4 regions of the Bradyrhizobium barranii subsp. barranii genome follow, and region 2 is predicted to be linked to each of the others. Evidence: riboswitches for the same ligand, from Rfam matches in the RefSeq annotation. Region 2 holds a riboswitch; each other region holds the start of a gene.

Region 1 (7,896 bases), 4.9 Mb from region 2:
GCGCAATACAGGCTGTCGTAGATCCACTCGGCCGAGCCGACATCGAGGCTGGTGACGACGAAGCGGATGTCGAGGCCGAGCATCGTCGCCTCAATACGGGCGACAGTGCGCCGTTCGCGATCCCAGGACTTTGCCTTGTGGCGCGTCTCGGTATAGCCACGCAGAACCGGCAGGTTCTCGATGGCGCGTCGCGTGCGGATGTCGTCGGCGACCTCGTCGACTTTTCTGGCGAGAGGCTTGGTGCCGGACAGACCGAAGATGTAGTCGATGCCGTTGGTCTCGCACCACGCCATGGCCTCCGGCCGGGCATAGTGCCCGTCGCCACGGAACGTAATTTGCGTGTTGTGCCATCGCGTCCGGATATGCCGTACCAGGCGGCGCAGATGGGCACGCACCTCGACGCCGCCCGGCGTCTTGCCGGGCCGCAGCACGACGGCCACGGGCCGGCTCTTCTCCGTGTCGTAGACGTGGATCGGCAGGAAGCAGCGTTCGTCATAATGAGCGTTGAACAGCGAGAGCTGCTGATGGCCGTGGACGACGTCGCAGGTATCATCGATGTCGAGCGTGACGGATGCCGGCTCGCGCGGGTAGCTATCCATCCATGCGTCGACCAAAATGTAGGTCAGCCGGATCACGTCGCGCAGGCGCGGAGCATTCTCCAGCCGCGACAGCGTCGGCTGGGAACACAAATCCCGGCCCGTGTCCGGCAGCCGTCCGCAGGCCAGTTTGAATGCCGGATCGGACCTCAGATGATCGAGGTCGTCGGCGTCCTCGTAGCCGCAGCAGATCGCGAACATGCGAGCGCGGAGCATATCGACCAGGCTGTGCACGACCCGCGTCGGATCGCGCCGATCCGGGAACACCCGGGCCAGATTGTTGGCCAAACCGAGACGCCGCTCGGCCATCGCCAGAAGCATCACGCCCCCGTTCGAGGTTAGGCGCCCACCATCGAAGGCAGCTGTGACTTTCTTGGCGTGAACGGCTGGAAACGAGAAGGGCGGAATCGTATCGTCGGTCATGGCGGGCGTGGCGTTCGCGGTTGGAGGTGATGGGGTTGGCTTCGCAACCGAATCCTACGCCGCATCAGCGCTTTACCCCTCAGGCGCACTCTTACGAATAAGACGGGTTAAGTTGAAGAAAGATTGAGTGACTCCCGATCATTTCTGTGCCGAAACGTGGAGTCGCGGTCGTGCCGCGTCCAAAGAAACCGGCGCGAGCGGCCTATTAGACGCGGTAGGGTGATCAGCCTCCGAAACGAGACTATCAAGCATGAAGAGATCGAGCGCGAGGCAGAGGTTTTATTTGTGTTGAATTCTTGCTTCTCGATAGTGGTCTGAAATCGTATCATCGGTCATGGCGGGCGTGGCGTTCGCGGTTGAAGGTGATGGGGTGGCTTCGCAACCGAATCCTACGCCGCATCAGCGCTTTACACCACGCTCGCCAGCCTCTCAGGCGCCCTCTCGCGAATAAGACGGGCTAGTAAGGTCAGACGCACGGCAGACAGAAATGCTTGACGCCCATGATGCTTTCATGCCCGGGTACCCGCGGCCGTTCCTAGGACTGCTGCCAGACGCAGCCGCAGCCGCGCGGCGAGCCAATGACCGGCCACATGATAAATTGCGCCGACTTGCGATGGCATCTACTTTATCGGCCTGCGGGACGGCCCTGCTATGCGCTCAGAGCGAAGCTACGCCCATCTAAATGCGCGCGTGAGGAAGGCCACCCACACACAACCAACACGATGACGCCGGAGGACAAGGAGATGTGTCTCACCAACAAAGGACGTGACATGACAGACGGCCGGACCATTTACCCTGCCCGGGCCGGATTACTGGAGCTGCAGTCCAGTAAAACTGGTGCAGCACATCTACAAATATCAATGGCCGAGGCCTTGAGCTGATCCAAATCAATTCGACAAAAGCTCAGATGTCGTTTCCTGGCGCAGATCCAAATATTTCAGTTCGCGAGCGGATCATGTTCCGTCACAACAGCGCAAAGCCGATATCCCTCCGCCGCGGCTGACGCGATCGAGACGCGGGTCGTCCGAACGATATCGGCGTCGGCCTGTCCGCGCAGAACCCAAGCGATGTGCGCAGTGTTAACAAGGTATCTGAATTTGTCACCCCGCAGCTATGAACACCGGCCAGGATCTAATGATCTGACATGGGAGCAGCTTGGAAAGGCGCCGCCCTTCGATCAGGATCTGGAGATTGCCGTGATCGAGGGTAATTCAATTCACCGGGTGGTCTTTCCTTGCCGCCGGATCTTCGGCGGATGGATCAACGCGAATACCGGAGAGCAAATCGCGGTGCGGCCGACGCATTGGCGTATGTGGCCCGGATAGCGCCGTTATCCCAAATGGATTGGTGTGAGTTGGGGTACGGACTGCCTTCGCCGTCCTCTCTTCTGAAACTATCTCGTGGATCGAATGAGGGAGCCTGACGGCATCTCCGAGCGGACCGAATCCGCGCCGAGTGCCTTGCGGTGTCCGTCAAGCATTAGTTTTCTCATTGCTGTCGCGGCCGTTGCCAACGTGCCCATGAGCGACAAATCTCGGCGTAAATTTCCAAATCTCAACCTATACGGCCGCGTACCACGGCATGATTAGCTGCAATACACTTCTGCTTATATGGGTTGCAGATTTTCGGCGAATGTTGTCGCCGTGATCGAGCAGCCGGCAATTCTACCCCGGCCAACGAAACTAGCGCAACGCGTCACCGTCTTTTCTCCGAGACCGTACCTTCCCCGGTCCACGAAGTGGACCGGGCATCATGTCGGCGGCAATGGTAGCCTCGATATTGTGGAAAGCGCAAATCACCACAACCGAATTAGCTTTGTTGAGAACAGACCGGAGCTCGGGATCAACCGATTTGCGGATCGGATGCAGCGCGCAGTTCGCGCGCGGCAGCGACCATGTTGGTGAGCGCCGGCCGAACCTCCTCCCATTTGCGCGTTTTTAGGCCGCAGTCCGGATTGACCCAAAGCTGCGAATCCTGCAAACGCGTCCGAGCTAGCACCATCAGCTCCTTCATTTCGCCCGTCTCGGGGACGCGTGGAGAGTGAATGTCGTACACGCCCGGTCCGATTTGATTTGGATATTCGTACTTCCTGAACGCATCCAGTAGCTCCATTTTCGATCGCGACGTCTCGATTGAAATGACATCCGCATCCATTGCAGCGATCGCACCGATGATGTCGTTAAACTCTGAGTAGCACATATGTGTATGGATTTGCGTTTGATCGGTAACGCCCGATGAGCAGAGGCGGAAGCAATCTCCGGCCCAATCGAGATATGCCTTCCAGTCCGACCGGCACAATGGCAATCCTTCGCGGAGTGCAGCTTCGTCGATCTGTATTATGGCTGCACCGGCATTCTCGAGATCGCGGACTTCATCGCGCATCGCGAGCGCAAGCTGACGGCAGACCTCGCTTCTAGGAATATCATCGCGAACAAACGACCAGTTCAGGATCGTCACCGGTCCGGTCAACATCGCCTTCATCGGCTTACCAGTTAGTGATTGCGCGTAGCGCCACCATTCCACGGTGATCGGCTTCGGCCGCACTACATCGCCAAACAGGATCGGGGGCCTAACGCAGCGCGAACCATAGGACTGAACCCATCCGTTCCTTGTAAATGCGAAGCCGGCGAGTTGCTCGCTGAAGTACTGCACCATGTCATTACGCTCGAATTCGCCATGCACGAGGACGTCAAGACCGATGTCCTCCTGCCAACGTACGGCGCGGGCTATCTCCTCTTTGAGGAACCTGTCGTATTGCTCCTCGCTCATCGCACCTCGCGCATGCGCCGCGCGAGCATTTCGCACCGCTGCGGTCTGCGGAAACGATCCTATCGTCGTGGTAGGAAAAGCCGGCAGTCCAAAGCGTTCCCTTTGGATCTCGGAACGACGGGCAAACGGGGTGGCGCGCTGGCGCATCGTCTGATCGATCGCCCTCATTCGGACAGCGACGTTGGCATTATGGATCTTCGGCGAGGTCCGGCGGGCAGTCGCGGCGCATTCCGACTCGGCAAGAGCTAGCCCAACATTCTGGTCGCCTGCGAGTACCCGCGCCAGGATCGCAAGCTCACGCATCTTCTGAACCGAGAAAGCAAGCCAGCTCTTGACGTCGGACGCGAGCCCGGTCTCGAGTTCAACATCGACCGGCACGTGAAGCAGCGAGCAGGACGGAGCGAGCTGTACACGGTGCCTGCCAAGCTTCGCAATCGAGGGCTTCAGCCGCTGACGGAGCGACGGCAAGTTCGACCGCCACACATTGCGGCCGTCGATGACACCGAGCGACATGACGAGATCACTTCGGCCGTCAGCAATGATCTGATCCAATAGTTCTGGCGCTCGAACCAAATCGACGTGCAGACCGGAAATTGGCAGGCTCAAGGCAGTATCCAGATTGTCGCCTAGGGCGCCGAAATAGCTCGCAAGCATGATCTTGATAGCGGGTCCCTCCTTTGCGAACCGGTTATAGGCGTGCAGCAACGATTGTCGCGCCGCCTCATCCAGATCAAGGACCAGGCAGGGCTCATCAAACTGAACCCAACTTGCCCCTCGTTTGGCTAATTCATGCAGAAGGTCGATATAGACAGGTATCAGATCATCGAGGAGAGAGAGGGGCTGGAACGCGCTATCGGTACTCTTGCCGAGCTTTAAAAATGTGACCGGCCCGATCAGGACAGGGCGGGTCTGAAAGCCAAGAGCCCTGGCTTCCTCATACTCTTCGACGGGTTTGCGAGAGCACAGTCTGAACGCCTGTCCCCGGTAAAACTCGGGAACCATGTAGTGGTAGTTGGTATCGAACCACTTGGTCATTTCCTGCGCGGGCACGCCAGATCCCCGCGTACTCTGGTCGCAACTCGCATCCTGATCGCCGCATTGCGATCCGCGGGCCATGGCGAAGTACGTCTGGAGCGAAACGGATTCTCCGCTCGAGGCGTAGATCTCCGGGATGGCGCCAACCATGACACTTGTATCAAGCACCTGATCATACAGCGAGAAGTCGTTTGACGGAATGATCGTGACGCCGAGCGATTTTTGACGAGCCCAGTTCGCTGCGCGTAGGCCGGATGCGTCTTCGTACAACTGCTGTTCACTAATCTTTCCAGACCAGTAGCTTTCTAGAGCGAGCTTGAGCTCACGCCTTGGGCCGATGCGTGGCGTTCCGAGCGTAGCAACTGGAAGAGAGAGAGGAGACATCGCGTTAACCCCTGTTGGGGACAAAGGCCATGGCGGACGCAGGCAGGAGAAGTCGCGCGTGCGACGGCTGCTTGGCGTACCACCGAGACACCCCGCCCGTGGACCAATATATTGTCGGGGCCGGTCTCCTGGCTTGCTGGTCATCGCTGCTGTCCGGCCTTCCCGAAGCCGTGCAGGCTTCAGTGACATCGTTGGACAGCGGCTCGCCACTTACAGTTGCGGGGGCAGCGCCGGCATTTGCACCGGCTTCCCTCTTAGCTCCGGATCAATGGGAACCGGAGAACCTCGACGACTTGGATTATCGGCACGAGAACTCTTCCGTCAACCTCTCAGATTATGTGCAAGCTAATCTGCGACATCTGCTAGCCGAATGACCGTGCATCTCTGTGACTTACCACCATCCAGAAACATTCTCTAATCAGAGATGTCATAATCAGACATATCCTTCTCAGATACCGGAATAGCATCCGGAGCTGGAGCCGCACGCTAGATCGATGAAAGGGACAGAAGCAGCCTTCCGGCGGGAGTACCGACGTTTCTATCAGAATGCTTTCGATGCGGCCTTGCGATTTCCAGAGTTTCGCCCAGCACCTCGGCTAGCCAGCTATTCTCTCAACTAAAGGATCTGCAGCGAATAGGCCAAGGCACGTGGCGGAATTTAGCAACATACGAGGCGAGGGGTTGATTTGCGTGCCACCCAGACTTCAAAGCCGGGATCAAGCCGGCTTGGTGCCGCTGGCAATCATGCAGCTCGAACGCCGGCGGCACGATAGCGAACCACACAGCTCAATAGCGGCAAACGCACTTCCGTCCATCAGGCATCCGGCATCGAGGCGTTCAACTCTTCTGCTAAATATCCGGTGCGGGACAAGGATGCACAAGCTGCGGCGGATACACTGAATAGGAACACCGAAAACGTGCAAAGGTCAGAAAGTCGACAAGAGCGACACAAACTCTGTGAAAATTTCCGCCTATTGCCTGGCACGAAGAATGCAGACCCTCGGCATGCCCAGTCTCCTCCTGCTGGGCAGGTCCAGCTCAGCCAATTGACGCAGTCGCTGTCGGGGAAGTTAGCTGCGCATGACATACAGGGAGCGCCTGATCGCGCGGGACAGCCAGCGGGTGCCACGTCGCATCCCCGTAAACTTCTTGCGATGGCTCATAGCAGGTTCGAGGTTGCCTGCTTTACAAGATGTTTGGATGAAACGCGATAGGCCGAGGGTTATGAAGAGAATGTCTGGAAGACCCGCGCTATGGCTTTGCTTGGTCGGATTTTTAATCTGCCTCGCCTGGCCGGCTGCCATGAGCAACAATATTCGGGCCAGCGACAGCCCCCTTGTCGAACGATTGAAGTCAACTTGGCGAGCGCAAGATGGTGAGACGATAGAACAAATTATCTCCAATGTCTCGAAGGTGGCACAGTTCGTGCCTCAAATGTGGGGCGTTATTGAACTTGGCCAAAACGACTTTATTTTCGTTTCGTGGACCAGACACCGGGACAACAAATCGGACGAACAGTACGTTATCACCTGGAAGATCGCCCTCGACGGCACGTTTGAACTTGCGTCGACTTATGCGAAGCCGATGGAATTGGGCTGGCGCGCCCTGGCGCTCTCCCTGATCGCCAGTGAAGTCGCAGATGGCGAAAGGGACGCAAATCTTCGCTTTCTGCATGATCCGGCCAACTTCAACTTCGTGGCCACCCCGCAAGGCCGGCTCGGCGATCTTCTGCGGCAGGGCCGCTGTACTATCATTGAACCAGTTGGAGTGGACTACTTACCGAAGCGGAATGGCAAACCGGCCGAGACGGGTGACGTGTGGCGCGTTCTGCTCTTGGTGAATTGTAGTATCCAAGGACCACGTTATTTTGCACACAACGGGGTCATCACTTTCGAAAAGAGAGAAGGACAGGATTGGGAGCCACAATCCTCCTTTGCCAAGCGCATCGCGAAATTTGCCCCTGGCTCCTGGTTCCAACGCACCGAGCCAAATGAAGAGGAAGACTTAGGAGAGCGAAGGCCCGAGTAAACTGCCGCAGAGCAACATCGCGCCGCAGTTCCTCCATGGCCCAGTGCCTCGGACCGACTGCAAGACATACGCGCTCGGCACTTGCTTTGTTTTAGCTTCCGCAACGGTCCGGGTGCCTTTCTCGCAGCAGTCCGGCCCGTCGCAAGAAGGTCGGCCGCGCGATTGCGTTTGTTCCGCCTAGTGTCAGCGGCGCGCACGAGCTTGCGAGATGTGGTTTTCCCGCCTTCACTCCAGCCGGTGTGAGGACACCACTGTGCGTGAGTATAGCAACGTCGAAGGCACCAGGAACTGGGTGTGAGACGAAACCGGCGAGGAAGTTACCGGGAGACGTTCACCGGTAGCGACCCGGCATACCGCTGAGCGCTTGCGCATTTCCGAGCGCGCAGGCCGGGAAGCTCAGGGGCCGTACGCAAGAAAACGTCGAGGACCAGACTGGCTCGACCCTAGCTTAGCTGGCACCCATTCGTCTGCATGTCATCGATCCAGATTTCGAAGCATGGAAAACGCCTGTTTAACTCTGCTCCACCTGCCCAGGTCGACATCAACGATCAATCTTGCCGGGCGTAAGAAGGTTAAGTTATGCGCGGGCGTCTACCCTGAACTCCATTGCGTCTTCTTCTAAATCGGTCAGAGAAAGCCAGACCGATCTTTTTCACATCTT
Region 2 (7,896 bases):
CCGACTTGCCGGAAGTGCCGTCGGTCCACTCGCCGGCGATGAACATCTGAACTTTCGGGTACATCCCTGGTGTCTCCTGCATGATTTCGGCGGCGATCAGCATTGGCGTCCGGTCGCCTCATAAGTGGGCGCAGAGCTACACCGAAAGGCGGCCGGCGAAAAGGGATCAATGATGTCGCAGCAGCGCGAGGATGGTATGCGCAACGGACGACATGGCGTCGTCCCGATGCAATTATTTTTCCGTCACACCAGGCTCGACTTGCCGCGGCTGAGCACCTCGCCCGCGCCCTTGTCGCCGACGATCTTGCCCTGCTCGTACACCACGCGGCCCCGCGCGATGGTGGTGACGGGCCAGCCGGTGACGTCAAAGCCTTCCCACGGCGTATAGTCGGAGCCATGGTGCAAATCGGCCTGCTGAATCGTCTTTGTCAGCTTCGGGTCCCACAGCGCGATCTCGGCGTCGAAGCCGACGCCGATCGAGCCCTTGCGCGGATAGAGCCCGTAGATCCGCGCATGATTGGTCGCAGTCAGCTCGACGAATTTCTGCAAGCTGATCCGCCCTTTCGACACGCCCTCGGAGAACAGGATCGGCAACCGGGTCTCGACGCCGGGGATGCCGTTCGGCACCCAGCGGAACGAGGTGCGGGAATTCGGCGTCAGCTTGCCCTTGGGGTCGTCGTAGCGGAACGGGCAGTGATCGGACGAGAAGGTCTGGAACACGCCGGTGGTGATCCCTTCCCGTATCGCCTGCTGGCTTTCGGCATCGCGCGGCGGCGGCGAGCAGACATACTTTGCGCCTGACATGTCCATGTTCAGGCCTTTCATGTCGTCGGCCGTCAGCGTGATGTACTGCGGACAGGTCTCGGCATGCACCGGCAGTCCGCGCTGCTGGGCCCAGCGCACCTGCTCCATCGCCTCGCGCCCGGAGACGTGCACGATCATGATGGGGACGCCGATCACCTCGGCATGGCTGATGGCGCGATGCGTCGCCTCGCGCTCGACGGCCTGCGGCCGCGAGGTGCCGTGATAATAGGGCGCGATATGGCCCTCGCGTTCGAGCTTCGCGGTGAGGAAGCGGATCGCGTCGTAACCCTCGCAATGGACCATGACCAGCGCCTCCTCGCGGCGCGCGACGTCGAACACTTCCAGCAGCTGCTTGTCGCTGAGCACGAGGTCGTCATAAGTCATGAACACCTTGAACGAGGTGTAGCCATCCTTGACGAGAGCCGGCAGCTCCTGCCCGAGTACGACTGCGGTGGGGTCGGAGATGATGAGGTGGAAGGCGGTATCGATGTAGCATTCGCCCTCGGCGAGCTTGCGGTAGTTCTCGACGCAGGTGCGCAGCGACGTGCCCTTCTCCTGGAGCGCGAAGGGCAGCACCATGGTGTTGCCGCCGGCCGCCGCGGCGCGCGTTGCCGAAGCAAAATCGTCGGCCATCACCACGTCGGGGCCGGAGGCCTGGGAGATGTGGACGTGGCTGTCGATCCCGCCCGGCAGCGCCAGCAGACCTGTCGCGTCGATCTCGCGCGCCGCACCTTCAATGCGGTCGGCGATGCTGACGATGCGTCCTCGCGAATGCCGATATCGGCGCGAAACTCGTCGCTGGCCGTCACGATGGTGCCGCCGCGAATGGCGAGATCGAGCTGCGTCACAGGAGGGCTCCGTCAGTTGATGATCGCTGATGTCTGGAAGATCCGGCCCCACGCCGCAAGGGCCGCGATGTCGCCGCCGGCGAGTTCGAGTGTCCGCCAGAGCGTGACCGCGACCGAGTCCAGCACGGCGATACCCAACTCCCGTTCGAGCGAGGCAGCCAGCGCGGCGCCGTCGAGATTGGTGCAGAGAATGACGACGGCATCGGCACCGTCCGCCGCGACCGCGCGGATCATGTCGGCGATCGTCGCGGGCGTGACCTCACCGAAGGAAAAGTTATCGCGCAGGCCGAGATGCCGCTCGGCGTGAGGGGCGATCCCCTCCTCGGCCCAGACATCGCCGATACGCCATTGCACGTCGTCCGTATAGGGGGAGACCAGGCCGACGCGTCCGGCGCCGAGCGCGCGGACGGCGTCGATGCAGGCGAGCGTGGAGGTCGTCGCCGGGATATCGGTCCGCGCCGCGATCGCTTCGCACAGGCTCCGGTCGCGGCCGATACCGAGCCAGCTTGCCGACGTGCCGTTCCAGGCAATGGCATCGACCCTGGCGTCCGCCAGCAGATCCGCCGCCGGCAGCATCACCGAGGCATCGAACTGGTTCAGCGCCGCGGCATCGAGCGCGATCTCGGTAACGCGGAAGCGCGAGAAATGAGCGGTGACGCCGGCCACGCCATGCAGCATGGAACTGGTGACGGGCTCCAGCACCGAGTTGGACGACGGGGTCATCATGCCGAGGCGCTTGCGCTGAATTGACATCGATCACGATCGCCCCATTGAGAGAGCGCACCGCTGCGCCCCCTCGGACGATCATCCGCGCCTGCCATCGCCCGCGCAACCCGCAATCTGCATGGCGCATATGATTTGTTCGATACGCAGCTCAAGCCGCGAAGGTCGACCGCAAGCGCCGCCAGCCGATCACGGTGCCGGTGACGGAAAATGCCAGCCCGAGCAAGCAGAGCCCGACGACCAGGATATCGCGCAGACGCGGATGCGCCATGAGAACGGGAAAATCGAGCGTGTGAAGCGCGCTATAGAACCAGCGATAGGCGCGCCGCGAGGCATCCAGTCTTTGCAGCACGCGGCCGTCGGCACCGTCGATGTCGAACCAGAGGTCGCCGCATCGGGAGCGATAGACGGGCGCTCCGGGGACAACGGAGTACGCGGGATAATCGTCATTGTCGGCAAGAACGGACGAGTCGCCACAGCCCGGCGCAAGGCGCGTCGTCAGGTCATGGACATCCTTCTCGCCGAGGAATGCCACCTGCCGGCTGCGGATCGCCTCCCCCGCTTTGGTCAAGGTCTGACTGGCGAGGCCGGTCCGGTCGCGCCGGTAGACAACACCGTTGACGGCGAACCATTCGACTTCGCGAGCCGACGGCTGACCGAACGATGGGGCCGTCGTCCAGTCAGGCGCGGCATACACCACGCCCGCTTCGGTCGGGGTCAGCTCCCCGCGCGAGAACAGCCGGCCGTGATCCATCGAGAGCCAGCCACTGAAACTCCAGGTCAGCACGAAAACGGTCGCGACGAGACCAATGATGTGATGCAGTGCGTGCCAGCCGCGATAAGGCGACGAGACCCGACGCCCTCGAATCCTGATCCTAATAATTCCGAGCACCGCGCCGAGCGTCGCGGCGATAAAGGCCACCAGCGACAATGTCGAGACCACCTGATCCCAAAGGGACCAGTTGCTCCTCAGGACTGTCGGATAGATCCAGTGCAGGACGCTGCCGGCCCAATTCCACCCGCGCTCGCTGCGGGTCGTATCCAGCACGACTTCGCCGGTGCGCGAGGAGACATAGACCTCGGTTCCGGCCGCATCGCCAAGAGCGACGCGCAACAGAGGCCGGTGTCGATCAAAGCCGTTCGGCACGCTCCATTGATCATAATCCGCGCCCGAAATCATCGCCGCCCGCGCGGCATCGAGCCCGCGTTGCCGGGCATGATCCCGCGCGATACCGACCGCGACGTCGGCCGACGTCACCGATGCATCCCGTCCGTCGGAGGCATGGATCGCGGCCACACGCGACGGGTCCGACACGACATAAACCGGCCCGTCGCTCCGCTGGACCAGGCGAACGCGCGTGGCGTCCGCTATCCCGCTCGCGGCGACGGCATCCGCGACCGCAATCCTCACCTCTCCGCCAGCCACCGGCGCGAGCCCGGAAAAACGTTCCGCTTCCGTCAATGACGGAAACGGGACGAAGTGCATCACGATTCCGCTCGCGAACCACATCGCGAACAGCAGGCAGAACGCGATCCCGAGCCAGCGATGCAGCAGCACGATCGCGTTCATCATGTGGTCAGCGCCCTACCATTTGAACGCGGCCGAGAGCTCATAGGTCCTGGGCGCACCGAGCAGGATCTGGTCGGGATAGAACGGATCGCCCCAGATCGCGTAGCGCTTGTCGGTGATGTTGCGCACGCGGAAGCCCAGACGGGCCTGGTCGACCGCGTTGAACACCGTCTTCGGGATGTCGACGAAGGCGTAGACGTCGGCGACGGTGTAGGCCTTCATCGTCACGAAGTTGGCATCGGTGTTGTAGCGGTCGCCGACACAGCGGCCCGTGATGCCGAGCTCCACCGGCCAGGGCGTGAAGAACCGGTACGACGCACCGGCATTGGCCACGACACGCGGCACGTTCGGCGGCGTGTTGCCGGAGAACGAACCACCGGCAAAATTGTAGTCGGCATAGCGTGCATCGACATAGGCGATGTTGCCCCAGAGCCGCAGGGGATCGATCGGGCGTACGGCCGCGGCGAGCTCGACGCCCTTCGACTCCTGCCGTCCCGCGATGTTGAGCTGCATGCCGCCAGCCGCCGCATAGACGTTCTTGCGCTCGATATCGTAGGCCGAGAACGACCATTCCGCCCTGTTGTTCCACAACAGATGCTTGACGCCCGTCTCATAGGTGCGCGAGGTCGTCAGGTCGAGCGGCTGGGCTGGCCCAAGCAGGAAGATGTTGTTGGCCGAGACGTCCGCGCCGGTCGCGTACTGGCTGAAGAAGGTCAGGCCGGGCACGGCGTCCCAGGTGTAGCCGATACGCCCCGTCGTCGGGACCCAGGACTTCGAGAACGGTAAGCTCGCCTTTTCCAGCCCGGCGGCGTCGGTCGAGTTGCGGTCAAGCCCGATATGCTCGACGCGAAGGCCGCCGACCAGCGCGAAGGTTCGCGTGAGCTTCACCCGGTCCTCGAACGACAGCGCCTCGTTGTCGATGCGCGCGGTCTGCTGCTGCGTCGTGAGCAGGCCGTAAAGGCCACGGTCGGGATTGACGAGCGAGACGTAATCGTCCGGGAAGTTGGCCGCGCCTGGCCTGACGAAATCGAGATAGCTGGACGAAAGTGTCGTGACCAGGCGGTTGTCGAAGCCTGCGATATTAGCGTCCCAAATCAGGTCGGTAATGTTGCCGACAAGGCGTTGGCTATGTGCAACATAGAAGCGCTCGCGATCGACCATGTTCGAGTTGGGCAGGCCCGTACTGGCATTGAAAGCCTCGATCTCGTTGTTGAACCAGGTACGCTCCGCGCCATAGGCATAGGCTTGGCTCTTCAGCGTCAGGTCAGGCGCCAGCTTCAGTTCGAAGCCGCCGCGCAGCCACACCTCTTGTGCCACGTTGCGGTTGTCGAGAACGTTGTAATTGGTGTTGAAGGTACGATCGTCGATCGTGATCGCACCGAGATTCGTTTTGTTGAAGTTCGAGACGTAATTGCCCGAAACAATGCCGCTCGTCGCATGCGAGCCGCTGAAGGCGATCGGTACCAGCGGTGCGCCCCAATAGGCCTTCGAGCGATCTTCCCGGTACTCGATCGCGCCCCAGATCTTGAGGCTGTCGGAGATGCGGTAATTGAGCTGGCCAGACACATCCAACGTCTTGGTATTGGTGTCGTCGGCAAAGCCATTGAGCGAGGCGCGGCTGATGTCGAAGCGGTAGTCGAGCCCCTGCACGTTGGTGCTGCCGCCCGAGCCGTAATGGACGCCGAACGAGTTGAGCGAATCCCAGGAAAAGTCAGCTTCATTCCGGATCGGTCCGGTGTGTGGCTGCTTCGTGATCAAGTTGATTGCGCCACCGGCGGCACCTTCGCCCGACGTCAGCGAGGCCGGACCTTTCAAAAATTCCACGGCTGCGAGATTGGCCGTATCCGTGATCCGCGAGGTCATGTTCTGCGGACCGATCTTGATGCCGTTGTAGAGCATGTTGATCTGGCTGTTGGTGAAGCCACGCATGGAGAAAGCCGCGGGCTCGGCCGGATTGTCGCCGGAGGTGACACCGACCGCGCCCTGCGCAACCTCCGACACGGTGCGATAGCCCTGCTCCCGCATGGTCTCGGCCGAGATGACTTCGACGGTCGCGGGTGTCTCCTGCACGGTCAGGCCGAGGCGCGAGGCGCTCTCGGCAACCACATTGGTGTTGAGCGGCGTCTGCGCCGCCGCGGTCGGCACGACGGGCTTGGCCGCGGCCGATGCGGCCGCTGGCCTGCGCGATGCCGCGCGGCGTGGGCTCTGCGCGTCCCGGGCCGCCGGCTTTGCCGGTTTGCGGGATTGGGCGGGCGACACCTCGACCGGCGGCAGCGGCTCGCGGGCCTGCTGCGCCAGCGCTGCGGGCAGATCGGCGACTGCAAATGAAGTAAGCGCGGCGGAAGCGAGCAGGAAGCAACGCGGTCGTACAAGACGAATGGAAGACACAGTTCGGGACCTCGGTATGACGTCAGTGGCACGTCACAGCGAACCAGGTCCCACCTCCGGCCTTTGAGCCTTCCGATGAAGCCGAATGTCTGTACTCCCCGACCGACATCTTCGCGTGTGACCACGGCTGACGGCAGGTCTCCTGGCTCGCGGGTCAGTACCTTGCATCGCCTTCCCGGGACCGAGATACCCAGTGGCTCGTGACGCAAGATTCGCCGCTTACAGTTGCGGGGGCAGCCGCGGCATTGGGGACAAAATCCCCGCACCGCATTCCCTTTTCATCCCCACTCGGGGAAACCGTCAAAGCCATCTAGGATTACCGACAAGACAGAGTCAATGTGCCGCTGCGACGTTATTACCACAGCGACCAACTTCCTTGGAGATAGGCATGGAAGGCGAGACCTTCCTCTGGCTGATACGGCATGCGCCCGTCGACGGCGTCAAAGGGACGATCCACGCGGCCGACGCGCCCGCCGATCTCGGCGATCGCGTGCAACTGGAGGCGTTGCGGCAGAGGCTTCCGCCAGATGCTGCGAGCTTGGTGAGCCCGGCGCGACGTACGGTTGAGACGGCGCGCGCGCTGGGACTCGAACCCGCGTTGGTGCCCGAATTTGGCGAGCAGGATTTTGGCGACTGGACCGGCCGGCGGCATGACGAACTCGCTGCGACCGGCGGGGAGACCTATGCGCAGTTCTGGAGCGATCCGGCGCACGGTCGGCCGCCGGGCGGCGAAAGTTTTGAGGATCAGGTCGCGCGCGTCCGGCTGGGTCTCGCGCAAATCGGCGCCGGCTCGGCAACGCTCGTCGTTCACTCCGGCACCATCCGCGCCGCGCTCTGCATTGCGCTGGATCTGACACCACAAGCGGCCCTGCGCTTCGTGATCGATCCGTTGTCACTGACCCGGATCGACCGGCTCGCCACCGGCTGGCGCGTCGTCGCGGTCAATCAGCGCGCGGCTTGAGCTGGATCAGGCCGGGCGATCCGGCACGTTGGCCTGCGCGAAGGTCGCCATGCCGTTGTGAAGGCTGCACGCGAGCCGCACCAGCGGCAGCGCGATGGCCGCCCCCGATCCTTCGCCGAGCCTGAGATCGAGGCTGATCAACGGCTGCACGTTCAGCGCACGCAGCACCAGCCGATGTCCCTGCTCCGCCGATTGATGCGACGGCAGCAGGAATGGCTGGCACGACGGGTTCAGCCGCACCGCCGCCAGCGCTGCCACGGATACGATGAAGCCATCGATCAACACGGGAATGCGGGCTTGCGCAGCAGCAATGATGGCGCCGCAAATCGCCGCGATCTCGAGGCCGCCGACCGCGCACAGAATTTGTTCCGGCGAAGCGCCCGCAACGCCGTAACGCGCGATCGCAGCGTCGATCACGCGCGCCTTGTGCGCGCGGCCGGCCGCGTCGACGCCGGTACCGCAGCCCGCGATCTCCTCGGCACTGATGCCGAGCAGGCTCGCCGCAATCGCCGCCGACGTCGTGGTATTGCCGATGCCCATCTCGCCGAAGATCAGGAGATCGGGCCTGCTGGCTTCTGCGCGCGCGACTGCGCGCTGACCGG
Region 3 (7,896 bases), 2.0 Mb from region 2:
TTCTTGCCGGAGGGATTGGCGATGTAGAGGTTGAGCGACTGCGACTGGTCGATCCATTTCTGCCGGCGCGCGGCCGCCTCGATCAGCCAGGCGCTGTCGATCTCGAAGGCGGTGGCGTAGAGCGCCTTCAGATCGTCAGGAACGCGGTCGATCTGGCCCACGCTGCCGTCGAAATATTTGAGGTCGGAGACCATCACCTCGTCCCAAAGCCCCCTCGCCTTGAGGTCGCGCACCAGGAACTCGTTCACGACCGTGAAGTCGCCGGACATGTTCGATTTCACGAACAGGTTTTGGTAGTTCGGCTCGATCGACTGCGAGACGCAGCAGATGTTGGAGATCGTCGCCGTCGGCGCGATCGCCATGACGTTCGAGTTGCGCATGCCGCTGGACGTGACCTTCTTGCGCAGGCGATCCCAGTCGAGCGTTGCGGAGCGATCGACGTCGAGACCACCGCGCGCGTCGGCGAGAAGCTGGATGGAGTCGAGCGGCAAGACGCCCTTCGACCACAGCGAGCCCTCGAAGCTCGGATAGCGTCCGCGCTCCGCGGCGAGATCGGACGACGCTTCGATCGCGTGGAACGAGATTGCCTCCATGCTGGTGTCGGCAAACGCCACGGCCGCGTCGGACGCGGTCGGAATGCGCTGGACCTGAAGCGCTTCCTGAAAGCCCATCAGGCCGAGCCCGACGGGACGATGACGCATGTTGGAGCGGCGCGCTTCGGGGATCGTGTAGAAATTGATGTCGATGACGTTGTCGAGCATCCGTACTGATGTCGTCACCGTCCGCTTCAGCTTGGCATGGTCGAGTCCATTGGGACCGACATGGTTGAGCATGTTGATGGAGCCGAGATTGCAGACCGCGACCTCGTCGGCCGAGGTGTTGAGCGTGATCTCGGTGCAGAGGTTCGAAGAATGGATCACGCCCACGTGGCGTTGCGGCGAACGCAGATTGCAGGGGTCCTTGAAGGTGATCCAGGGATGACCGGTCTCGAACAGCATGGTCAGCATGCGACGCCAGAGGTCGCTCGCACGCACGGTCTTGAAGACGCGCATGCCGCCGGCTTTCGCCTTGGCCTCATAGGCCTCGTAAGCCGACTTGAACGCCTCGCCGTAGAGATCGTGCAAATCGGGCGTCTCGTCCGGCGAAAACAGCGTCCATTCGCCGTCGATATCGACGCGCTGCATGAACAGGTCCGGCACCCAATTGGCCGTGTTCATGTCGTGGGTACGACGGCGGTCGTCGCCGGTGTTCTTGCGCAGGTCGAGGAATTCCTCGATGTCGACGTGCCAGGTCTCCAGATAGGCGCAGACGGCGCCCTTGCGCTTGCCGCCCTGGTTGACGGCAATCGCGGTGTCGTTGGCAACCTTCAGGAACGGGATGATGCCCTGGCTCTCGCCGTTGGTGCCCTTGATGTGGGCGCCGAGACCACGCACCGGCGTCCAGTCGTTGCCGAGACCGCCGGAATACTTTGCCAGCAGTGCGTTGTCCTTGATCGACTTGAAGATGCCGTCGAGGTCGTCGGACACCGTCGTGAGGAAGCAGGACGACAATTGCGGACGCAGCGTACCCGAATTGAACAGCGTCGGCGTCGAGGCCATGAAGTCGAACGATGACAGCAGATCGTAGAACTCGATCGCCTTGGCCTCTCGGTCGATCTCGCGAACCGCAAGACCCATCGCGACGCGCATGAAGAAGGCTTGCGGCAATTCGATCCGCTTGCCGCGGACGTGCAGGAAGTAGCGGTCGTACAGCGTCTGGAGGCCGAGGAACTGGAAGTTCAGGTCGCGCTCGGGCTTGAGTGCAGCCGCGATCCGGCCGAGGTCGAAGCGGGTCAGTTCAGGATCGAGCAGTTCGGCAGCGATGCCGGTCTTCACATAGGCCGGGAAATATTCGGCATAGCGCACAGCCATATCGGCCTGCGAGGCGGAGATCGGCACGGCATGGACATAGGACAGCACCTCGCCGCGCAGCTTGTCGAGCAGCAGGCGCGCGCTGACATAGGCGTAATTCGGCTCCTGCTCGACCAGCGTGCGCGAGGCCATGATCGAGGCCAGCGCCAGTTCGTCCTGGCTGATGCCGTCGTAGAGATTGCGGGTGGTCTCGGTGAGCACGGGTGCCGCGGAGACGCCGTCGAGACCGGCGCAGGCTTCGCCGATAATCAGCGCGAGCCGCTTGGTGTCGAGACCAACGCGCGAACCGTCGGCGAGCGTGACATGAAGTGCCGGCGCGACAGCGGGCGTCGCTTCCGCGGCCGCCTCCTCGGCTCGCTGGCGCGACCGCTCCTCGCGGTACAGCACATAGGCGCGTGCGACCTTGTGATGCTCGCTCCGCATCAAGGCGAGCTCGACCTGGTCCTGCACGTCCTCGATATGGAAGGTGCGTCCCTCGCCTGCCCGCCGCATCAGCGCAGCGACGACTTCGGCCGTGAGCTGCTCCACGCTCTCATGGACGCGACGCGAGGCGACCGCGCTGGTGCCTTCGACCGCAAGGAAAGCCTTGGTCATGGCGACCGCGATCTTGGCGGAATCGAACGGCGAGACCTTGCCGTTGCGACGGATGATCTGCATGGCCGGCTCGCTCGAAGCAGGCGCAAGCGATTGTGGACGCAAATGAACGATGGGTGCGGAAGCGGTGTCCGCGTCGTGCAGGTTGAGTAACATCAAAGGGCCCCGTGATGCGCGCGTTGTGTTTGAACGGGGCTGTAAGGAAGGACGCTGCAGAAACGCCGGCGGCAGAGTTGCCGGGCGGTGCATGCAAGCGACCGCCGGACACCCCGCCCGTGGACGTTCAGATCGTCGCGGCAGGTCTCCTGGCTCGCAGGTCATCGCCCACTTCCCGTCTTCCCGGCGCGAAAGGCACCAGTGACGATTGTTCGGAAGCAGCTCGCTGCTGACAGTTGCGGGGGCAGCGCCGGAATTCCACGCTCTCGCGCGGTTCACCGGCTTCCCTCTTAGCCACTAAATCTTGCGATCCAGCGGAACCGTGACGCCCACATGTGGTGACATATGCAGCCGGGTGTCAACGATTCGTTGGCAGGCTTGGCGCGGATTTCCTGTGGAATGCGGTGATGGCGGGCGTGAAGCCAGGCAGGATTCTAGGCACGCACATCCGTACTATGATCGAAGCGCGCGAAGATCGCACTTGTCACAGCACCGAGCAGGCTCCAGAAAATCAAGCTCGTCACCGTGACCGCGGTGACGAACTGATGCGACAGCGAGGACGGCACGTTGGTCTCGACGTGCGCCAGCTCGGGCGCGCCGATCATATGGGGCAAGATCAGCAGGATGACGCCCGCAATTGCCGCCGGCACCGAGTGGCGAAAGACGATCAACGCCAAGCCAGCAGCCGTCGCAAATATGGCGGCCAGCCACCAGATCTGGCGCGACAGCAGCGGTGCAGCCGGCACGCCCGGCAGCTCCGGCGGCAAGCCGAGGCCGGGGGCAATGGTGAACACGGCAAAACCTGCCAATCCCCACATCAGGCCTTCATGCCAGGAGACGCCCGCGCCGGTCGCGCCGCTGCGAACAGCAAAGAAGCCAGCCAGGAGCAGTGCGAAGCCGATCGCGGTCAGCACGTTCGCGGCCGCCGTATAGGCGTTGCGCTCGAATCCGTCTCGCGGCTCCCACGCCTCGGCGCCATGATCATGGTCGGCGTGATCATGGCTTGCATGGTCATGGCCAGCCGCAGCCGCCTGCGGCGCGTCGTGCTGATGGGTCTCCGCCGCCTTCTCGAAGACCTCGGCTTTCAGGATCAGGGGAACGGTGCCGAACTGCTGGGCGACCGTGACGATGAGACCAACGATGAAACCGGCAATGACCGACGAGAAAACGATCGAACGAAACGTACTCATGCCGCCCCGGTTAGTGGCAGGGGAATGCGTTCGAGTGGCGCACGTCGTGCGCGGCATTGTGAACGATGTCGATATGCGAGAATCCCACGACGCCGACGATGAACAAGCCGAGCACCATGGCCATCAGGGCTTGCGAAAGCCGTCCCGCCTGTCCGACTGCGATCGGAAGATGTGCGACATGGGACTGGCTCATAGCTATTCTCCGTTAGCGATTTGGTCGTTTTCTAACAGCTTCCGGGTGATATCGCGACTGGTAAGATGCAGGCTCGTCCCTGCCGAAATGCCTTTACGGGCGATCTTGGCGCCAGCGGCCTCCCGAAATACAGCCTCAAAACGCCGGAAATAGCTGAGGCAATCCTCCGCAGAGGGCTCCACGCCGATCAAAGTCCGGAATGCGCCGCGATGCACGGCGCAAATCGCGCCGTGTCCCCTGACTGCAAAGACAAGGGACGTGATGTCATCACGCCAATGGGCCTCGTCGTTCAAGCCGACATCGCGCGTCCGCGCCCGAACGGATCGACCAGGCGGACAATCTCGCAGGCGGCGACGAGGCCGGCGAGCCAGACGGCGCTGGTCAGCCCGATGCGCGTCACGATGGCCGCAGTGAACGCGCCCTCTCCGCCAAGGAACGGCGTCGCGGCAAGCAGCGCGAGCTCATAGGCGGCGTAGGCGGCGACGAGCGCGATGGCCAGCATCAGCGGCGTGCGGCCCTGCGGCAGCAGGCGGAGAACGGTCGATGCCGCTGCCGTCGACAGCAACGCGGCAGCACCGATGACAAAGCCCCAGGCGATGGTGCTGCCATCGATGGGATAGTGCAGCACGCCGAAGCCGATGGTCTGGTTCACGAGCCAGGCGCCGGTGACGACGAGCAGCGCCGGACGCATCGGCAGCATCGCGGCGGCGACGACGGCGAACGCCGCAAACGGCGTCGCGCAGGCAAGCGCGAAGCTCGCGAGCGCGCATGACATCGTCAGCAGTGCAAAGCAGAACATCTGCGCGAGGCGCGAGGTGACCGGATGAAGGCGGAAACGGTCGGCGTGGGGCGGCAGGATGGTTACAGTCATGGAACGATCTCCTTGTGGGATTTGTAGCACAATTTTGCTGGAACGCGGCAGCACGTCTGACTCAGTGAAGAGCCTCCATGGGATCTTCAGTCTCGGCTGGATCGCGCCGGTCGTAGGCGGCAAGCCAGGCGGCGAGTGTCGCGGTGTGCGGCTCCATGGCCGCCAATTGGCGCAAGGCCACGCGAACGGTGGCGCGCGCTGTGCGATCGGGCGGAAGCGTCACTATCTCAGGTCCCCGCCCCTTCGCGACCGCCTCGACCACGGCCCTCTTGCACGCCATCAGCTCCGGCAGCCCATAGAGTTCGAGCAGCGCCTGGAAGGCTGCGTGATGATCCGGCCGAAAAGCGCGCTTGCGGCCGAGCTGATCGCGGAGCGGATGGGCCGGATAGAGATGCGCGCAGGGGATCCACCCCTCAGGCAGCGGCTCGGTGGCGGCATGGGTGCGGCGATGCGCGAGCAGCTTTGGCAGGACGTGGGTGTGCGGGCCGTCAGGGCTTCGCCCACCCGGCGGCGGGATCGGCTGGAATACCTCGGCGCGCCCGATGCGGCTGGTGAAGACGCGGTGCGGATTGGCGGCCAGAATGATCCGCATGGCGTCGCTTTCGGGTGCGAACACGGATTGGCCCGTGCGGCTCCTGAGCGCGGCGACGGCATCGGCATCGCTGACGCGGATGCAGGCGTCGATCTGCAACGTTCCGAGACCAAGGTCGAACAGGATGCCGCTGCGATCCCTCGTCAGGAGCGCCTCGATATCCGGACCGAGCTCGGTCAGCACGGTACGACCACTCATGGCGCTGGCTTCATGCGGAAGGCACAGCGCGATGCGGTGGCTCCAGCTATCCGTGGTCGGCGATTCCGACGCGATCAGGCGCAGATCCGGGTGGGAGACAACGCGCATCCCACCCTTCTGCGTCACGACGCTGATCCCGTTGCGCGACTGCTCCATATCGAAGGCCTCACCGGGCTCGCGTGTGAACTCGGCAATGGCACCGAACGTGCCGACGCTCCAGCCGGCCTCAGCGTCGGCAAGCTGGCTTGCGATCAGGTCCATGAGCGGATCGGCCGTCGTCATGAGGCTTCTCTCTCTCGCTATCTGGCGTCGTAATTCGCCAGGCGAATGCCGCCATAGACGCCCAGTCCCGGCTGCAGAAAGCCAGTCGGATTTTGATAGTGCACATTGGCGAGATTATCGACCCGGCCGAACACCTTCACCTGGTCGGTGACCAGATATTCGGCTGCGACGTTGACGACAGTGTAGGCCGGAGCCAGCAGACGCAGAATGCTGAAGTCGCGGTTACCATCGACGAAACTCCCGACGTGCAACACGGTTGCGGAAAGTGTCAGCGGATCGATCGGAAGAGCTGGCCCCGCAAATTCGGACAGTAGCTTGAGTGGATTTTCTGCCTGACAGCGGCGAGGATTCTTGCTGCGAATCAGGAGCGAAGATGACGAAGAAGAGCCGCCGGACGCATTCTCCGGCATTCAAGGCGAAGGTTGCTTTGGCTGCGGTCAAAGGCGACAAGACACTGGCGGAGCTGGCGCAACTGTTTGATGTTCATCCGAACCAGATCACGATCTGGAAAAACCAGCTCCTGGAAGGCGCCGCCGGCGTGTTTGGGCATGACAAGACATCGGCCGAGACGCCGGTCGATTTGAAGGCGTTACATGCCAAGATCGGCGAGCTGGCGTTGGAAAACGATTTTTTGTCCGGCGCGCTCACCAAGGCGGGCCTGCTGAGCGCAAAGCGATGATCGACCGCGATCATGATCTTTCTATCGTGCGCCAGGCGAAGGTCCTGAAGCTGGCTCGCAGCACGGTCTACTATGAACCTCGGCCAGTTTCGGCCGAGGACCTTGCCTTGATGCGTCGGCTCGATGAGCTGCATCTCGATTATCCCTTCGCGGGAGCGCGTATGCTGCGATCGTTGCTGCGGCGGGAGGGCGTATACGCCGGTCGCCGCCACATCGCGACGCTGATGAAGCGCATGGGGATCGAGGCGGTCTATCGTCGCCCGAACACGAGCAAGCCGGCTCCGGGTCACAAGATCTACCCGTACCTGTTGCGCGGATTGAAGATCGAGCGGCCCGACCATGCGTGGGCAATGGACATCACCTACATTCCGATGCGGCGTGGCTTCGTCTATCTCGCGGCGGTCGTCGATGTGTTCAGCCGACGGGTCCTGGCCCATCGCGTCTCGATCACAATGGAGGCGGCCTTCTGCGTCGAAGCGGTCCAGGAGGCGTTGGCGAAGCACGGCAGGCCCGAGATTTTCAACACGGATCAGGGCAGCCAGTTCACCAGCCTCGAGTTCACCGATGTGCTGCTGGACGCGAAGATCGCCATCAGCATGGACGGCAAGGGCGCCTGGCGCGACAACGTGTTTGTCGAGCGGCTCTGGCGCACGGTCAAATACGAAGAAGTATATCTCCGCGCCTACGACAGCGTGTCCGAGGCGCGAGCGTCAATTGCCAAGTATCTGGCCTTCTACAATCAGGGACGCCCTCACTCGAGCCTTGACGGGCGCACGCCCGACGAGGCTTACTTCGGCACGCAAGCTATGGTGATGGCCGCATGACCGTCGCCGACGGTTTTGTCGTCGCTCTGGTCGGGCTACGCCCTCCCGACGCAACGACAAAACCGTAAAGCCCCGCGTTCAGCATAACCCGGCAGGAATCCACTTAAATCCAGCGGGGCGCTGTCCAAACAACCGGGGCCAGCTCTGGATTCCAGATGACATTTGCGCTCCACTTCTCCTTCGGACGCCTCAGGAGCTCCAGTCCTGCCGTCGCATCGACCGCGCGGGTAAAAGTGTAGTCGGCACGAACGCGAAGCCGGTCGGTGATCGCAGCCGCGACGAAGCTCTCCGTGCCCTCCGTGATCGCCTTGCCGATATTGGTGTTGGTGCTCGTGAATGTCAGGGGATCGAACGTGCTCTGGATCAGGTCCGTGATGTTGTTGCGGAAGTAGGTCGACCCGAAGCGA
Region 4 (7,896 bases), 340 kb from region 2:
CTGGACGGCAGCGGCGCGACCGCCGATTCCATCTCGGCCATCCCGTCCGGGGCCATGTCGAGGCGGGTCTTGAAGATGACCGCATCCGGTATCGGCTTGCCGGTCTGCTTGTTCGTCAGGCGAACGGCGAGCGTGACATCTTCGCCCTTCTTCATCTGCGGAGTGACGGGCTCGAAGGCGTAGTCGCCCGCGCCCGCCATCGCGGCGGAAGCGGCAAGCGAAAGGGTGGCGGCGAGAGCCGCGGTGCTGATCTTGGAAAGCATTGTCCTGTCCTCATGAATTGATCTTTCGCCGTGGCGCGTGAAGCGCGCACGTCAGTCGTCGTCGCGAGCAGGCACGCCGCTCGCGTCTCGGGCTTTGCGAGATCAGATTCGAGGAGGTCGGAAAGGAGGACTGCCGCCGCGGAAGGAAACGACCTGATCCGGGGGAATAGCCATCGTGCTGGCCATGACGGCGAGACGTTCGAACGCCATGGGCCTGACATCACCGAGCGCGATGATCCCACCGACGCAGCAGAAACCCATCCCGCACTTGTAGCCGCCGCTATGGGAGCCTGTTCCCTTCATGTCGGGACAACAATCGTCCATCGACATGTCGGCGTCGCCGCTCATGTGCATGGCCGTCTGCATGCCATCCGACGACATTGCGAGGTTCGCCGCGGACGCGCCAACCGGCAGCATCGCCAAGGATATGGCGATGGCGACTGCCAGGATGGTACGGACGAACTGCATCAATATCGACTTACCTTGTCGGGCCGGAACTCGGCCTCAGTAGCATATTCGGACACCAAAGGCAGTCATTGATCGTGGTCAAGCGTTCGTTACCCAGGCTCGTCCGGAGGCCGGGTTGGACGTTTCGACGCGGTCCTTCGGACTATCGTGCAAAACAGCAACACAAGGCCACCATCGACCGACCGGCCCGTCCAGCAGCCCGCGCGGATGTTGACGCGCTCATCCCCTGATGCCAGTTTCGTGATCGGTAGTGTCCGCAAGGACTCTTCAAGGGAATGCGGTGCGTCCACCTCAGTGGGCAATTCCGCGGGCTGCCCCCGCAACTGTAGGCGGATAGCCGACGACCAAACGAACCACTGGAGCCCCGCTTGGGCCTCTGGGAAGGTGGTCGAAGGCGATGACCCGCGAGCCAGGAAACCTGCTACCAGCCATGGTCACGCGCGAACGCATTGGGCGGGGTGCCCTGATGTCGGACAAGTAGCCGGTGCATCCGCCGCCTGGGGCGAAGGTGGATGACTAAGGCAACCGCGGTGACGGTTTGTTTGCGTCGCCGCAGAGCGTTGTCGTGCAAAATCTTCATTTCCGTGCTGGCGCAAGGCCAGCGTTATCGCGTGCTTTCCTGATTACTCTGCTCTCGTCGGTGTCCTTGTCGTCCGCGGCGCTCGCGCAAAGCGCGACGCAGGACAACCGCTCCCGGGAGGTCGGTCCGGTGATCGTGTCGCCGCCTGCGCCGCGACAGGCTCCTGCCGTCAGCCCGGGCACTCAGAAGCAGCGCGCGGCCCGGCGCGCCGCGGGACGCAATCGTGGCGCCCCTGCTGTCGCCGTTCCGGCCACGCAAGCTCCGAGCGGCCCGGTGCAGACGCCGCTCAACACGGCAGCCGTCACCGACGTCGGCTCCCGGCTCGGCATCACGGCGCGCGAGATGCCGGCGACCGTCGAGGTCATCAGTCAGCGGACGATGCAGGACCTGGGCATCCGGACCACGACCGACGTCGCCAAGGCTGCAGTCGGCGTCACCGGCGGCGATGCGCCCGGCGCGCCCGCCATCTTCTCGATGCGTGGCTTTTCCGGCGACCAGATCTCCACGCTCTACAACGGCATCCCGATCGGGCCGTCGACCATGACCGGCCGTCCCATGGACGTGGCTGGCCTCCAGCAGGTCGAGATCATCAAGGGACCGGACTCGCTGGTGGCGGGCCTCGGTGCGACCGGCGGCGCCATCAACTACGTGAACAAGGCGCCGCACACCGGACCAATCGTCAACGACGCCTTCACCTCCTACGATTCCTTCAACGGCTATCGCGCCGGTTACGGATCGGGCGGCAGCACGCTGATCAACGGCCTCGACTACCGCTTCGACATCAGCCATTTCAACAACAAGGGCTTTATCGACGACACCTATTCGAAGCTCAGCAACGTCTCGGGCCAGCTGAACTATCGCGTCAACGAGAACCTGAGGATCTGGGGCGCGACCGAATACAGGCAGGACAACGACCGCTTCTACTGGGGGACGCCGCTGGTGCCGGCGAACGCGCCGGGCATCGTGCCGACGTATGGCGTCGTCTCCGGCCTCTGGAGCAACTATTACCTCGGCGGCGGCACGCCGGTCCCGGTCACCATCGACGCGCGCACGCTGACCACGAACTACAACGTGCTCGACAATCACAGCGGCGCCGGCGAGCTCTGGCTGCGCAGCGGCTTTCAATGGGACATCACCAACAACATCTCGCTGAAGAGCCAGGTCTATGGCTATGACGCCCACCGGCACTGGTTCAACAACGAGATCTCGTCGTTTGACCAGACCGTAGGCAATTTCGCAGGCGCGCAGAGCATCTACCGCGAGCGCCTGGCGCTCGATCACGCACAGCGACTCTACGGCAACATCACCGACCTCACCGTCAATTCCAATCTCGGCGGAATGGACAATCGCTTCGTCGCCACCGTGGCGGCGAGCAGCAACCAGTTCAACGTCTCGCAGGACACGCTGTTCTTCAATGACTACGTCGACCTCCTCAATCCGGACCGCGGCCTCTACGGCCCGCGCAGCGACGAGAAGATCTACACCCATCTCGACACCGCCTCGCTGTCGTTCGAGGACCGGCTCAAGCTGACCTCGACCTTCGCGCTGATCGGCGGCATCCGTTTTGAGAATATCGAGCTGTCGCGGACCCGCTTCGACGAGAATGGCCTCCTGAAAGCCAACTATCCTTTCTCGAAGACGTTCAATCCGGTCACCGGACGCATCGGCTACACCTGGGACATCGCGCCCGGCGTGATGCTTTACAGCCAGTACGCGACGGCAGCCGACCCGACGGTGGCGAACATCTTCATCCTCAGGCCCACGACGCCGCTGCTGCTCACGACGTCGCGGACCTACGAGACCGGCGTGAAGCTGCTGTCGGCCGACAAGCGCGCGGAGGCCACGTTCTCGGCCTTCGACATCGAGCGCAAGAACGTCTACGTCCCCGAAAGCGGCATCCTCTTCAACGTCGCCGGCAAGATGGCCTCCAAGGCGTCGAGATTGCCGCCGCGGTCAATCCGGTCGCGGGCCTGAAACTGTGGGGTAACGTCGCCTTCGTGCAGTCGCGCTTCATCGACTTCACCTATGTCGACGGCAATGGCGACTTCCAGTCCTATTCGGGCAAGACGCCGCCCAACGTTCCCAACTTCATCGCCAACGCCGGCGCCTCCTATCGCTTCGACACGAAGCTGCCGGTGGAGATCGGCGGCCTCGTCCGTCACGTCGGCGACCGCTTCAACTTCCAGGACAATCTGGTCACGATGGACGCCTACACGATCTTCGACGCATACGCGTTCGTCGATATTCCAAAAGCCTATTTCCCGGGCGTCGACCAGACCCGGATCAGCTTTCGCGTGAGGAACCTGACCAACAAGCTCTACGCGGCGTGGGGCGATCCGGGTTACACCGACCAGATCATCCTGGGCGCGCCGCGCAGCTACGAGGTCGCGGCTTCGTTCAAGTGGTAGTCGCGGATCACCTCGTCCGCGCCGTGGCGGGAGGTGTCACGCGACAGTAGGACGCAATCGCAAATCGATTGCGCCGTTGAAGCCGCAGGTCTCGAGAGCTATCGATCAACGAAACCTCGCTTCCATCGGGAGGAACGCATGAGCACCATCACCGGCGGCTGTCACTGCGGCGCGATCCGCTATCAGGTCGAGGGCGAAGCGATCGTGCACGCGCTGTGTCACTGCCGCGATTGCAGACTTCACGCGGGCGCTCCCGTCGTCGGCTGGACGATGTACGCGGACGATGCCGTCAAGGTGACCAAGGGCGAGCCCAAGGTCTACAGCTCCTCGGAACATGCGCGGCGGCACTTTTGCGGCGACTGCGGAACCGGCCTGTTTTATGTCAATGCCGACATGTTGCCCGGGGTCATCGACGTCCAGAGCGCGACCTACGACGATCCCGACGCCGTACCGGCGACGATGCACATCCAGGTCGCAGAGCGCCTTCGATGGATGGAGCGCGCGCACGAACTGCCGACATTCGACCGCTATCCTCCGCCACCGTAGCGGCGCGCGCGAAGCGTTCGCCGTCTCGATGGAACCGCACAAACACCATCTTGCAACGGCCGGACGATCTCACGTAGATTGATCGGCGTGGGGACGAAGCAGACTCCCCGTGAGACCTCGGTCCAAGCTCTGCGCAGCACGCCATTCGTGGAGCTTGCGCATGGATACCGAACGCCATCCTCCTGTCCGCCATACCGTTGCCATCCTCTCCCGCGGCGACGCCGCCGCGCGCCGGGACGCGACGGCGCAAAACAGCCGCTTCGTCTGCGTTTTCGAAGCACTCGCCGCGGTCGGCATCGAAGCCCGACCGGTGATCTACGACGAGATCTTCGCCGACGCCGTCCGCGATCAACTGCTCGCCGTCGATGGCGTGCTCGTCTGGGTCGATCCGATCCATCAGGGCAAGACGCGCGAGGCCCTCGACCCGCTGCTTCGCGACGTTGCGGCGCAAGGGCCATGGGTGAGCGCCCATCCCGACGTGATCCTGAAGATGGGCGTCAAGGAGGTGCTCTACCGAACGCGTCATCTCGGCTGGGGAGCCGACACGCATCGCTATGACACCGCCGCAAGCTTCCGCGCCGAATTTCCCGCGCGTCTTCAGGCGAACGGTCCGCGCGTGCTCAAGCAAAATCGCGGCAATGGCGGCCAGGGGGTGTGGAAGGTGGAGGCCCTGCCCAACGCGGACGCCATGGTTCGCGTGCTGCATGCCCAACGCGGCAGTCTGCCCGAGGACATGCCGCTCGATGCCTTCCTCGCGCGCTGCGAACCGTATTTCGGATGGGGCGGCTGCGTCATCGACCAGGCGTTCCAACCCCGCCTGCCCGACGGCATGATCCGCTGCTACATGAGCGGCGCCAAGGTCGCGGGCTTCGGGCATCAATTGATCAAGGCCCTGATCCCGCCGCCGCCGGAAGGCCCCGACGCACCCGAGGCGCAGCCGGGCCCACGGATCATGCATGGACCCGATGCTTCGCAATTCCAGACGCTCCGAAGATCGATGGAGGACGAATGGACGCCGCAGCTGATGGACACGCTCGGCATCGACGAACCGTCGCTGCCGGTGATCTGGGACGCCGACTTCCTGTACGGGCCCCGCGACGCCGCCGGTACCGACACCTACGTCCTGTGCGAGATCAACGCGAGCTCATGCTTTGCGATTCCCGACGACGCGCCAGCGGCAATCGCCCGAACGGTGAAGCACCGCTTGCTCCGGACTCAAGCAGTGCGTTCGGGCGCATAACCGGCGGCCCGGCTTCGACACCCTAATGCGCAGCGCAGCGGCAGCTTTCATAGGCGACGGGATCGTGGCTGTTGACGATGCTCACGCGGTCGCCGTGGTTCAGCTTCAGCGCGCGCAGCCGCGCCTGGTTGGCGATCCGCATCTTGCGGTCCATGTCGCCGCGGCGCTGGAAATAGCCGAGCATGAGCGGCACGTGCGGCGACGCGTCGAGCTGGCCGTGGTGGAAATAGCTGTCGCCGGCATGCAGCAGCCATTTCTCGCCTGATCGCACCGCGATGCCGCAATGGCCGAGTGTGTGGCCGGCGAGCGGGATCATCAGGATGTCGGCTTCCTTGTCGCCGAGCGCGCGCACGCCCTTGAAGCCGAACCAGTCCTCGCCGGCCTCGCCATAGAATGTCCAGCCCGGCCCATGGCTCCACTGCCCCGTGACATAACGCCCTTCGGGCGGCGCGGGCTTGCGCAGCACCGCCATGTCGTATTCGGCGCGGTGGACGTGGATCGCGGCATGGGGAAAGTCCGGCACGCCGCCGGCGTGGTCGCGGTCGAGATGCGTCAGCAGCACGTGGCGCACATCGCTGGGCGAGTAGCCGAGCGCCTTCACCTGCTCGACCGCCGTCTCCGCCGGATCCAGCCTCGGCGCGGTCTGGCGCAGCCATCGGCCCCCGAGCCGATCGGGCGTTGCGATATCGCCGAGACCGATGCCGGTGTCGACCAGAGCGAGTCCGTCCCTCGTCTCGACCAGCAGGCAATGGCAGACCAGGCGGGCGCGCTGGAACAGGCCGCCCGTGCCGTTCACAAGGCGGCGGCCCATGGGGCACATCGTGCCGGTGTTGAGGTGGTGGATCTTCATGGCGCGTTCCTGCTGTTGTGAGCAGGGCGTTCTTGCCACCGGGCGATCTATAGGTAAAATATTGAATATTGATACTATCTCTAGGCATATCCTATGGACATCCGCGAGCTTCGCTACTTCGCAGCCGTGTACCGCGAGCGCAATCTGACCGCGGCGGCGCGCGCTTGCTTCGTGTCGCAGCCGTCGATCTCGACCGCGATCACCCATCTGGAGGCCGAGCTCGGCACCACCCTGTTCATCCGGCACAAGAAGGGCGTCGCGCCGACCGCCTCAGCCGAGCAGTTTCATGCGCTGGCCCGCCGCATCATCGACGAGGCGGACGCCGCACGCAGCCTGTTCAGGAAGCCGAATACGAAGACCACCGTCACGCTGGGACTGATGCGCACGCTCGACATACCCCGAACGATCGCGCTGCTGAAGCCGCTGACGGCGCGCACCGACATCGCGCTCCGCCTCGTCGGCAGCGACGAGCGCGCCGATGCGCGCATCATCTCGAAGAGCATGCTCCGCGCCGACGAGCATTTCGTCGCGCTGTGGAGCGAGCGCTATGTCGCCGCACTTCCGCCCTCGCATCCGCTGACGCTGAAGGAGAAGCTGCGGACCGCCGATCTCGCCGGCGTCCCTCTGATCGACCGCTGCCATTGCGAGCAAAGCGAATTCTTCGGTCGGAGCTCACAACGAAGGCAGACCGCGGCGATCGCGCAATCGGAGGATTGGGCGATGGCGCTGGTCGCGGCCGGCGTCGGCATTGCCATCGTCCCGGAAGGCGTGGCGCGCGGCAACCCTGATGTCGCGGTGCGCGAGATCGAGGTCAGGGTCAAACGCGAGGTCGGCCTCGCCTACCGCGCGTCAGAGCCGCTGGCGGATGCGCTGAAGGAGTTTGTCGGGAAGCTCCAGAGGCAGCGGCGAAAGCCGGATCGGACCGGCCCACGGCGTAACAAGCGCAGGAAGTCCTAGCCCTTCGTGACCACGGCGCGCCCGTAAGGCGGCTGCGCCGCGACCGGCGGATTGGCGGTCTGGGCTGCGAGTTCGCCGATCAGGCGGTCGGCATCGGCGGCCATGCCGTCGGGCGCCTGGATCACCAGACGCTCCAGCGCCCAGCGATAGGACGAGACGCGCTGCTCGAGGCACAGCTGCACCCACTGGATGATCAGCGAGTTCTCCTGCATGCGCGCGACCGCATCGTCCCTCTCCCTTGGCGAGAGCTCGGAGACGCGCGCCATGGTCGCATCGCGCTTCCTGTCGAGATCGATGACGCGGATCGCGGAGCCGAAGAACGGCTCGAAACGGGTGATGTCGTTGCGCACGTCCTCGATCAGCTGCGCATAGCGCGAGGAATGCGAGCGATGCGGCTCGTCGATCAGCGTGCGCCCATACATAGTGCGGTCGAACACGACCTTCTGCTGCCAGGGCGACGGCAGCGCCTTGTAGTCGCCGAATACGCTCTTCCAGGCGGGCCGCGACAGCGGCGGCTCGATCATGGGATAGGCGAGATCGCGTAGCTGGCGCTCCGCGTCGGTGAGCTGGAATTGTGACGACTT

Evidence for each region. Region 2 has a riboswitch for cobalamin ahead of J4G43_RS18850 (TonB-dependent receptor). Riboswitches for the same ligand answer to the same signal wherever they lie in the genome.
Region 1: another riboswitch for cobalamin. It lies ahead of metE (5-methyltetrahydropteroyltriglutamate--homocysteine S-methyltransferase); the one in region 2 lies ahead of J4G43_RS18850 (TonB-dependent receptor).
Region 3: another riboswitch for cobalamin. It lies ahead of J4G43_RS28715 (ribonucleoside-diphosphate reductase subunit alpha); the one in region 2 lies ahead of J4G43_RS18850 (TonB-dependent receptor).
Region 4: another riboswitch for cobalamin. It lies ahead of J4G43_RS17450 (TonB-dependent receptor); the one in region 2 lies ahead of J4G43_RS18850 (TonB-dependent receptor).

The regions. Positions count from the first base shown of each region.
Region 1 is NZ_CP086136.1:8,907,097-8,914,992, forward strand. Features, by position in the region: gene J4G43_RS43470 (IS1380-like element ISBdi2 family transposase) at 1-1,019, opposite strand, end outside; gene metE (5-methyltetrahydropteroyltriglutamate--homocysteine S-methyltransferase) at 2,862-5,207, opposite strand; cobalamin riboswitch at 5,309-5,510, opposite strand; gene J4G43_RS43480 (nodulate formation efficiency C protein) at 6,510-7,235, shown strand; gene J4G43_RS55495 (hypothetical protein) at 7,888-7,896, opposite strand, start outside.
Region 2 is NZ_CP086136.1:3,992,385-4,000,280, reverse strand. Features, by position in the region: partial or broken gene J4G43_RS18870 (NAD-dependent succinate-semialdehyde dehydrogenase) at 1-64, opposite strand, end outside; partial or broken gene hydA (dihydropyrimidinase) at 244-1,652, opposite strand; gene J4G43_RS18860 (maleate cis-trans isomerase family protein) at 1,665-2,405, opposite strand; gene J4G43_RS18855 (PepSY domain-containing protein) at 2,527-3,948, opposite strand; gene J4G43_RS18850 (TonB-dependent receptor) at 3,961-6,333, opposite strand; cobalamin riboswitch at 6,449-6,650, opposite strand; gene J4G43_RS18845 (histidine phosphatase family protein) at 6,722-7,294, shown strand; gene cobT (nicotinate-nucleotide--dimethylbenzimidazole phosphoribosyltransferase) at 7,301-7,896, opposite strand, start outside.
Region 3 is NZ_CP086136.1:5,942,671-5,950,566, forward strand. Features, by position in the region: gene J4G43_RS28715 (ribonucleoside-diphosphate reductase subunit alpha) at 1-2,660, opposite strand, end outside; cobalamin riboswitch at 2,783-3,000, opposite strand; gene J4G43_RS28720 (CbtA family protein) at 3,095-3,850, opposite strand; gene J4G43_RS28725 (CbtB domain-containing protein) at 3,861-4,043, opposite strand; gene J4G43_RS28730 (hypothetical protein) at 4,046-4,336, opposite strand; gene J4G43_RS28735 (hypothetical protein) at 4,333-4,914, opposite strand; gene J4G43_RS28740 (DUF6925 family protein) at 4,976-5,986, opposite strand; gene J4G43_RS28745 (TonB-dependent receptor) at 6,004-6,240, opposite strand; one part of gene J4G43_RS28750 (IS3-like element ISRj2 family transposase) at 6,360-6,612, shown strand; one part of gene J4G43_RS28750 (IS3-like element ISRj2 family transposase) at 6,612-7,489, shown strand; gene J4G43_RS28755 (TonB-dependent receptor plug domain-containing protein) at 7,593-7,896, opposite strand, start outside.
Region 4 is NZ_CP086136.1:3,656,461-3,664,356, reverse strand. Features, by position in the region: gene J4G43_RS17460 (FixH family protein) at 1-263, opposite strand, end outside; gene J4G43_RS17455 (hypothetical protein) at 366-731, opposite strand; cobalamin riboswitch at 963-1,171, shown strand; gene J4G43_RS17450 (TonB-dependent receptor) at 1,372-3,285, shown strand; gene J4G43_RS17445 (TonB-dependent receptor domain-containing protein) at 3,252-3,719, shown strand; gene J4G43_RS17440 (GFA family protein) at 3,858-4,265, shown strand; gene J4G43_RS17435 (Cj0069 family protein) at 4,426-5,505, shown strand; gene J4G43_RS17430 (MBL fold metallo-hydrolase) at 5,528-6,355, opposite strand; gene J4G43_RS17425 (LysR family transcriptional regulator) at 6,449-7,312, shown strand; gene J4G43_RS17420 (hypothetical protein) at 7,309-7,896, opposite strand, start outside.